One region of the Streptococcus sp. 1643 genome, then DNA from elsewhere that is predicted to be linked to it. Evidence: riboswitches for the same ligand, from Rfam matches in the RefSeq annotation. Region 1 holds a riboswitch; the other holds the start of a gene.
What was found. Region 1 has a riboswitch for thiamine pyrophosphate ahead of FD735_RS06990 (TenA family protein). Riboswitches for the same ligand answer to the same signal wherever they lie in the genome.

Region 1 (4,737 bases):
GGATAAATTGCTTCTCAGCTTCCTGAACAACACCCGTCAGATCACGATACAGACTCTTTTTCTTTTTTAGGACTTTCCCCTTCCAAGTAATGAGCCCTTTATACTTTTGAAATTGAAGAATAGAGCGAAAGAGGGTTGATTTCCCAACACCATTATCACCCAAGATACAGGAGATTCCTTGGTAGAATGTAAAATCCGCAATTGAAAAGAGGGGACGATTACCCAGCTCACAAGTCACACAGTCCAAATGGAATAGTTCTGGACTAGAAGCAACTTCCTTTGAAGAAACCTGTGTCATCTCAGAGGTAGGGATTTGAAACACCTCCCTTAACTGGCCGTCTCTCAGCTCCACCATATGATCGATATAGGCTTCATAGTCTGATAAATCATGGTCACACAGGATGACTGTCTTCCCATCAAGAGCCAACTCTTTTAGAATCTCCAATATCTCGATTCTGCTCTTGCGGTCAATGGAAGCAAAGGGCTCATCCAAGAGATAGACCCTAGGATTCATAGCAAAGAGAACAGCTAGCGCAGCCTTTTGCTTTTCCCCACCTGATAAGTGATGAATGGGACGGTGCAAAATTGCCTTACAGCGAAATTGCTGGACCACCTCTGCTATTTTAGAATCAATTTCTTGAACGGGATGGCCGATATTCTCCAAGGTAAAAATCAGCTCCTCAAACAAGTTCTCCATGGTAAATTGATGATTGGGATTTTGAAAGAGAATGTCAACTGTCTGGACACGTTCGACGATAGAAAGCTGACTGACCTCGCTCCCATCTATCAGGACTTGACCACTATAGGGAAGAGAACTGACTTGGGCAATCATTTGAAAGAGGCTGGATTTTCCTGAACCACTGCTCCCAACTAACAAGGTGAAGGCTTGCGCATGAAAAGTAAAATCAATCGGTTCCGAAAAGATTGGGGACTGAATCGCTCGTAGTTCCAGCCCCATCTATGCCTTGCCCCCAGCTGCAAACTGATGATAAAGTTTGACAATGGCACGAACCAAGATGGTACAGAAGAAAAAGACAGAAATAAAGCGCACCACCAGCAAGGAAAGGACAAAAGGAAGGGAGAAGGCGTAGTAACCTAACTTAATGTATTCATAGACAAAGCTAAAAAGGGTAATCCCAATACTATTAGCAGTTAGAGAGAACCAACTTTCATAGCGATTCTTGGTTACGATAAAACCAAGTTCACTTCCCAAACCTTGAACCAAGCCAGACAAAAGAGCGCCTAGACCGAATTGGCTACCATAAAGGACTTCAGCAAGCGCAGCGAGCACTTCTCCAATCGTTGCACTTCCGACTCTTGGAACAAAGATAGCCGCAATGGGCGCAGCCATACACCAGAGACCAAAGAGGATTTCATTGGCAAAGGCCTGCAAACCAAGAGGGGCCAAGATCAGGGTGAGAATATCAAACAGATAGCCCGAACCCACAAAAACGCCACCAAAAAAGATAGACAAGAAAGCAAGCAAGATAACATCTTTTAACTGCCATTTTTTCAACATAAAAAACTCCTTTTTTAAAGAAAAGTGGGGCATTCAAGGAGAGCTACCAAAAGGCTTGCCGTCAAGCCTATCCTCTTTTGATAAACAAAAAAACTCCAATTACAAACGAGAATTAGAGTTTAGCTTACAAGATTAGACAGTTCTTTTCGACATACGAAAAAAACCTTTTCACATTTCCCTTCGCCAGTATTAACTGTATCAGGTTCAATGGGTATCATCTCAGCCTAAAGCACCCCAAATGTCTTTATTATTTAATTACTGGACCAGTATAACAGAATTTGAAAGCCCTAGCAAGATATTTGACCGGAAAATATATTTATATAGTTTGTTTGTTCATTCTTTTAATCTACATAAAAGTATTGAATCTGTCCTATAATTCATAACCGATATCAAAAAAAGCTAATTCCAAAGCAACTGCTTGATTCCAGCGTTCCTGAAGCTCTGTCAAATCTTCTCGATTTTTCCCGACACGATTAAGTTCATCAACTAGAAATTGAACCCACTCTGTAAAGAAAGGACCTCTGTGGAGATTGACCCATTCTAAATGAATATAGGCTTCAGGTAGAGCCAAATCTTTAGAACCCCAGTCTAAATAGAGACCTTCTGCAATGACCAGCATGACCAAAAGATGAGCATAGTCTGATGAAGCCACAGCAGAATACATTAAATCCTGAAACGCTTTTGTTACAGGGTGCAAGTTCACTTCTAGATAGTCATGCTCTGCTACATTTAACTCTTTGAAAGCCTTTTGGAAATAACCATCTTCATCTGCTTCAAGAAAGCCTAGTTGCTTGGCAAAACGAAGTTTGGATTCAAGCTGGTCTGCGTGAGCTACACAAGCACCCAGCATGGATAAGAAAGCATCAAAGAAATGATAATCTTGAATCAGGTAGTCTTTTAAGACCTTATTCTCAATTGTCCCCGCAAAAAGTTCCTTAATAAAACGATGATTGATTGCAGCCTGCCAATCCTTCTGACTGCTTTTTAATAATTCTCCAACGATCAAACCTGGCTGAAATGCATAGTCTTGTGTTTCCATATTTATTTTTCCTTTCTTTACTCCTTAGTAATCAATAAAACACCAAGAGATACCAAGCAAAATCGTAATTCCACTTGATACTTTTAAAGAACATCGAGGGCATTTGCAGAAAGCTACCTAAACAAGCCTATCCTCTTTTGATAAACAAAAAAACTCCAATTACAAACGAGAATTAGAGTTTAGCTTACAAGATTAGACAGTTCTTTTCGACATACGAAAAAAACCTTTTCACATTTCCCTTCGCCAGTATTAACTGTATCAGGTTCAATGGGTATCATCTCAGCCTAAAGCACCCCAAATGTCTTTATTATTTTATTACTGGACCAGTATAGCAAAAAATGAAAGCTCTAGCAAGATATTTGACTGGAAAATATATTTATATAGTTTCTGATAGCGATTTAATCTTTCTATACACGAAGAAAAGCCTCCACATCAAATGGAGACTTTCTACTTTCTCAATACAACTTCAAATCACGTGAATCAACTGGGAAGGATGGATTGTATGGATTGTGACGCAGTTTGAAGCGTTTAACATCTTCAATAGTCTGAGTTCCAGATAACTGCATAACTGTCTTTAATTCTGCATTCAAGTGTTCAAAGACTTGACGTACACCCACACTACCACCCAGAGCCAAGCCATAGATGACTGGGCGACCAATAGCTACCAAGTCTGCTCCTGAAGCCAAGGCTTTAAAGACGTGCTGACCGCGACGAACACCAGAGTCAAAGACGATTGGCACACGTTTAGCAACTGCTTCAGCCACTTCTTGAAGCGAGTCAAATGATGCTGGTCCACCGTCGATTTGGCGACCACCGTGGTTGGTTACCCAGATACCAGAAGCACCTGCAGCAAGAGAGCGTTCAACGTCCTCACGGCATTGTGGCCCCTTGACATAAACAGGAAGACCTGAGTAAACAGCGATAAATTCTACATCGCGAGGAGACAAGCGTTGTTTGGCTGATTTGTAAACAAAGTCCATTGATTTACCAGCACCTTCTGGCAGGTATTCCTCAACAATCGGCATGCCAACTGGGAAGACGAATCCATTGCGCTTGTCGACCTCACGATTGCCCCCTACAGTTGCATCTGCCGTCAAGACAATCGCTTTGTAGCCTTCAGCCTTCACACGGTCCATGATGTGGCGGTTGATACCATCATCCTTACTAAAGTAAAATTGGAACCAGTGAGGCGTCCCTTGAAGGGCTTCTGTTATTTCCGGAAGATCAACAGTAGAGTAGGAACTAGTTGTATAGAGAGAACCGAACTCATGTACACCACGCGCAGTCGCCACTTCCCCCTGCTCATTTGCCAATTTATGAGCCGCAACAGGCGCCATAATAATTGGTGAAGATAATTTTTCACCTGCAAATTCAATCTCTGTACTTGGATTTTCAACATCACAAAGCGTATGAGGAACAATAAGTTTGTGGTTAAAGGCACGGATGTTCTCGCGTAGAGTGAAAGTATCCTCTGCTCCACTAGCGATATAACCAAAGGCAGCTTTAGGAATGACTTGTTGCGCCATTGGCTCCAAATCATAAGTGTTAATAAAATCTACAGGTCCTTCTGCATTACTTGTTTTATATGACATAAAGTGTCCTCCTTATTAAGTAAGCGTTTACTTTTTCTTACATAAACTATCTTACCTCTTTTTCAGAATCCTTTCAAAAATTTTGTCTGGGAATTTCAAATCACAGACATGATAAATATTTTCTATCATTGTGATAAAAAATTCATATTATCCAAACATGCCCTTTAGTGCTACAATAGCTATATTATTCCTAGATGGGAGGTTCTATTTTGGATTGGTCCATTGTTGAACAATATTTACCGCTCTATCAAAAGGCATTCTTTCTGACCTTACATATCGCAGTTTGGGGAATTCTGGGTTCTTTTCTTGTTGGTCTAATCGTTAGTGTCATTCGGCATTATCGCGTTCCTATCTTTTCACAGCTAGCAACAGCCTACATCGAATTGTCACGAAACACGCCCCTTTTGATTCAACTCTTCTTCCTCTACTTCGGGCTTCCCCGAATAGGGATTGTTCTTTCTTCAGAAGTCTGTGCAACAGTTGGGCTCATCTTTTTAGGTGGCTCCTACATGGCTGAATCTTTCAGAAGCGGACTGGAAGCAGTTAGTCAAACCCAGCACGAGATTGGTCTAGCCATCGGTCTAACG
Region 2 (4,737 bases), 530 kb from region 1:
AGAAGAAAGAGCTTGTGCCCGAAAAGGTAGGTCCGGAGCAAGGCTACACGTTGGCGCATTCCACCACTAAGTTCATGAGGATACTTATCCCGTATAGCAGTCAGCTGGAAGGTCGCAAGAATGTCGTCCGCTCGGGCAATAGCCTCTGCTTTATCCACCTTTTGAATCAAGAGGGGTAAGATGATATTGCCAAGCACTGTCTTGTGCTCCAAGAGTAGATCCTTTTGCAACATATAACTCACGCGCCCCTTGGGATTCTCCTCGCCATCAAGGACAATTCTCCCTGACTGAACTTCTAAAATCCCAGCGATTAGGTTAAAGAGAGTGGTTTTTCCAACACCACTAGGTCCCAGGATAGAAACTACTTCACCTGACGTCACCTGCAGGTTGATGTCCTCTAAAATCTTTTCATCGCCATAGGCATAACTTACATGTTCAAGTCTAATTTCTGTCATTATTTTACAAATTCATTAGTGAAGCCTTTGTCTGTCAAGTCTTCTTTAAGGATACCATTTTCTTTGTCCCATTTGTAGAAGGCATTCCAGCGAGCAGCATCAAATTGTCCCCATTTTTCCTTGTCGCTTGCATATTCTTTTGACAAGTATTTTTGAGATTCGATGACAAAGTCACGTTTTTCCTTGAGTTCAGGTGCATTCTTGATGAGAATATCTGCAGCTTCTTCTGGGTGTTCCATAGCATATTGGTAGCCTTTTTTAATAGCTTGGATGACTTTGCGAGCTTCTTCTTTGTTGTCTTTTAGATAGTCGTTGTTTGCGATGATAACTGGTGAGTAGTAGTCAAACTCCTTGACATAGTCTTTCAAGTACATGAAGTTGGCGTCTACACCTTGCGATTTGGCAAGGATACCATCCCAACCGTAGTAAATCCAAGCAGTGTCAAAAACGCCATTGGCAATTGGTGTGATAGAGTTTGAGTCGTTGTTTGGTACTTTTTCAACCTTCTCAAAGTCTCCGCCTTGTGATTCTACCAAGGTTTTCAACATAGCAAGCTCCGTTGGGTCATTCCAGGTTCCGTATTTCTTCCCAACTAAGTCCTTTGGACTGCTGACATTGTCAGATTTACGTGAGATGATTCCAGATGTATTGTGCTCAACGATAGCGGCAACGGCAGTGATTCCTGCCCCTTTTTCCAATTTCTTAGCCATGTAGTCTTGGAAATAGATAGCAAACGGCGCCTTGCCATTGATAACCAGGTCAGAAGAACTTTCTTCAGGTGGCAATTTCAAATCAACATCCACTCCAGCTTCTTTGAAATAACCTTTTTCCTTGGCAACATAAAGCCCTGTGTGGTTAGTATTTGGCGTCCAGTCTAGGATAAAGTCAATCTTCTTGAGTTCTGCTTCTTTGTTGTCCTTAGAAGCATTTCCTTGACCACAAGCTACCATCACGACAGCTACAAGAGCTGTTACAAGCGTTAAAAACACTTTCCATGTTTTCTTCATTTTCATTTCCTCTTTTCTTTTTTGAAACATTCTTATTCTATGAACGTTTCCATTTAATCACATATTTTTCACTAACATCGACCAATTTCATACCCAAAAGGCTGATAATCGACACCAGAATAATAATGGCAAACATGGTATCATACTGAAACAGTTTCTTGGACTGAATCATGTAGACACCTAGTCCTTCAAAGCCTCCCAACCACTCAGATACCACTGTTGTGATAAAGGCGTAGGAGACACTGACTCTCAGACCTGCATAAAAGTAAGGCAGGCTAACCGGGATTTTAAAATGCCACAGGATTTGCCAAGGTTTGGCCCGCATCAGACTAAACAAGGTCAGCATATCCTTGTCACAATGCCTAAAACCATCCAAAATGCTGACGATGATAGGGAAGGTTGTCGTCAGGATAATCAAGACAATCTTGGGCAAAATTCCATAGCCTAGCCACAAGACCAGGATAGGGGCTATAGCAATGGTCGGAATGGTCTGAACAACCACCATCATAGGGTAGATAAGATCATTGAGCCAAGTCAGACTGTCCATAAGCACCGCCATCATACAGGCAATCAAGACTCCCAAGACTAGACCTAGCAAAGCCACTCTCAAGGTCGCCCAGCTATGGTGCCAGAGAAATTCTCTGTCACGAGCAAAGGCCTGGAGAATTTCAAAAGGAGTTGGCAGGATAAACTTGGGTAAAAGTTTGAATATTCCTGCTAACTGCCAGATTGACAAGACTCCTAGAAAACCCAATAGACTAGTGTGTCGTCTCATCATACTTTTCAAGTTTCTCATCGATGCTTAAAATCTCTCCTACATTTATTTTGACATTGGCAAAGACATTATCTGCCTCCTGCCCTGCCACTTCTAGCGCTTCTTTAAGAATACGCATGAGCTCATCCAACTCCCCTTCCAAGACCGTTTCAAAGGGTGTCACCACCATGGTCACGGACTGAGCTTGCAGATAAGCAATCACTTGATCGATAATAGCAATTCGATCAATCCCCTGTGATAGGGGCAAGACTTGCAAGGCAATGCTTGCTTTCATAAAAACCTCCTCTTCTCAGTTTTTCTTTTTGACAAAAAGAAAAACCTTTGCCATATATGGAAAAGGTGCAGAATTCGGCTAAGTATCGTTCCCTACGCTGGCATTACCCAGATCAGGTGCGGTCGAAGTTTAACACTTCCTCTCAGACTGTACACAGACTCCCATATCTTATATGGACATATAGTAACGCAAATACAAGGAAAAGTCAAGGAAACTGCTTACAGAAAACCATGAAAAAGAGCTTGAAGGCACGCGCTTCAAACTCTATCATAGCTTTCTTATTTAGCCTCGTACCAGGTTGCCCCTTCATTTTCATCTGCGATAAGGGGAACACTGAGTTGGATGGCTTCTTCCATGGTTTGTTTCACTAGTACTTTGACAGCTGCTAGTTCTGATTTCGGAACTTCAAGGACGATTTCATCATGCACTTGCAAGAGCATCTTGGTCTGATAACCACCCTCAACTAGAGCTTTGTCTAGCTGAATCATAGCAATCTTGAGGATATCTGCTGCCGAACCCTGAATAGGGGAGTTAATGGCAGTTCGCTCTGCAAAACCACGAATGTTAAAGTTGCGCGAATTGATATCTGGTAGCTCTCGACGACGTTTGAAGAGGGTCTCTACATATCCCTTATCACGCGCTTCACGCACCACTTCTTCCATATAGTTTTTAATCCCAGGAAAACGCTCAAAGTAGGTATCAATGTAGGCTTTGGCCTTCTTACGACTAATACCAAGATTGTTCGCCAAACCAAAATCTGAAATCCCGTAAACCACTCCAAAGTTGACAGCCTTGGCATTGCGACGGTCGTTTGGCGTCACATCCTCAGGATGTTCAATTTCAAAGACACGCATAGCTGTCGAAGTATGGATATCTGCTCCCTCTTGGAAGGCTTTGATTAAGTGCTCATCCTTAGAGATATGCGCCAAAACTCGCAACTCAATCTGTGAATAGTCCGAACTGAGTAGTACACTATCCTCCCACTCTGGCACAAAAGCCTTACGAATGAGGCGACCTTGTTCCAAACGAACAGGAATATTTTGCAAGTTTGGATCCACACTAGACAAACGCCCTGTCTGAGTCAAATCCTGCACATAGCGCGTGTGAATCTTGCCATCATCTAAAATCCAATCCTGCAAGCCAACCACGTAAGTCGATTGAATCTTAGCAATCTGACGGTAGTCTAGAATTTTCTTAACAATTGGCGCAATAGGAGCCAGACGCTCTAGCACATCCACGGCTGTCGAGTAACCTGTCTTGGTTTTCTTGGTGTATTCTAGAGGAAGGCCCAGTTTTTCAAAGAGAAGTACGCCCAACTGTTTAGGCGAGTTGATATTAAACTCCTCACCAGCCAGTTCATAAATCTCCTGAGTTAGCTTTTCAATGACAAGCTCATTTTCAGCCTGCATCTCAAGCAAGGTCTCTTTCTTGACTGTAATCCCAGCAATTTCCATCTTGGCAAGGACAAAAGCCAGAGGTTGCTCCATGTCATAGAGAAGGTCTAACTGCCCATGTTCACCGAGTTTTTCAAGTAAAACAGGCTCGGTTTCAACTAATACAGCAACCTTGCGAGCTAGGTGTTCCAAGAATTTCTCTCTCTCAGGGATAGCTTTCTTGACCCCCTTACCGTAGAAAATCTCATCATCAGCCAAATAAGTTTGGCCATAGAGATTCGCAATGGTTGAAATTTCATTGTTCTCGACAGTAGAGAGGAGGTATTTGGCCAAACGGCTGTCAAAAGCAGGGGCCTGCAAACTCAAGCCCAAACGATTTAAAAGAACCTTCGCTTTCTTAAAATCATACACTTTCAGAGGTGTTTTTTCTAGAAAATCCTTGAGAATCGGCTCCTGCAAGAGCTCAAGTTTGTCTGTAGCGTAAAGTTTATCCCCACAGGACCAGGCAAAACCAACCAAGTCATCTGTATGGTAATTCTCACCAAAAAGCTCAAAGTGGAAGATAGAGTTGGCGCTCAGCATGTCTTGACTGACTTGGTCAACGATAGTGAAATCCAAACTTTCAGGCGCATCCGTTGATGACACATTTAAAGCTTGCTTGAGCTGTTTGAAGCCCATCTCATCGTAGAATTTCCCGAGATTTTCCACATCTGGTCCACTATAAAGCAAATCATCAAGGCCAATCTCAATCGGTGCATTTGTCTCAATGGTCGCCAAGGTTTTAGACAAAAAGGCTTGTTCCTTGTCATTGATGAGATTTTCCTTCATCTTA

Region 2: linked by a shared signal. The riboswitch ahead of FD735_RS09580 (thiamine-binding protein) and the one ahead of FD735_RS06990 (TenA family protein) in region 1 are both predicted to bind thiamine pyrophosphate.

Annotation. Positions count from the first base shown of each region.
Region 1 covers NZ_CP040231.1:1,318,583-1,323,319, forward strand. The annotation lists gene FD735_RS06980 (ATP-binding cassette domain-containing protein) at 1-958, opposite strand, end outside; gene FD735_RS06985 (ECF transporter S component) at 959-1,519, opposite strand; TPP riboswitch at 1,678-1,766, opposite strand; gene FD735_RS06990 (TenA family protein) at 1,890-2,558, opposite strand; TPP riboswitch at 2,777-2,865, opposite strand; gene lctO (L-lactate oxidase) at 3,014-4,150, opposite strand; gene FD735_RS07000 (amino acid ABC transporter permease) at 4,360-4,737, shown strand, end outside.
Region 2 covers NZ_CP040231.1:1,849,312-1,854,048, forward strand. The annotation lists gene FD735_RS09565 (ABC transporter ATP-binding protein) at 1-455, opposite strand, end outside; gene FD735_RS09570 (ABC transporter substrate-binding protein) at 455-1,462, opposite strand; gene FD735_RS09575 (ABC transporter permease) at 1,500-2,258, opposite strand; gene FD735_RS09580 (thiamine-binding protein) at 2,221-2,511, opposite strand; TPP riboswitch at 2,584-2,686, opposite strand; gene polA (DNA polymerase I) at 2,790-4,737, opposite strand, start outside.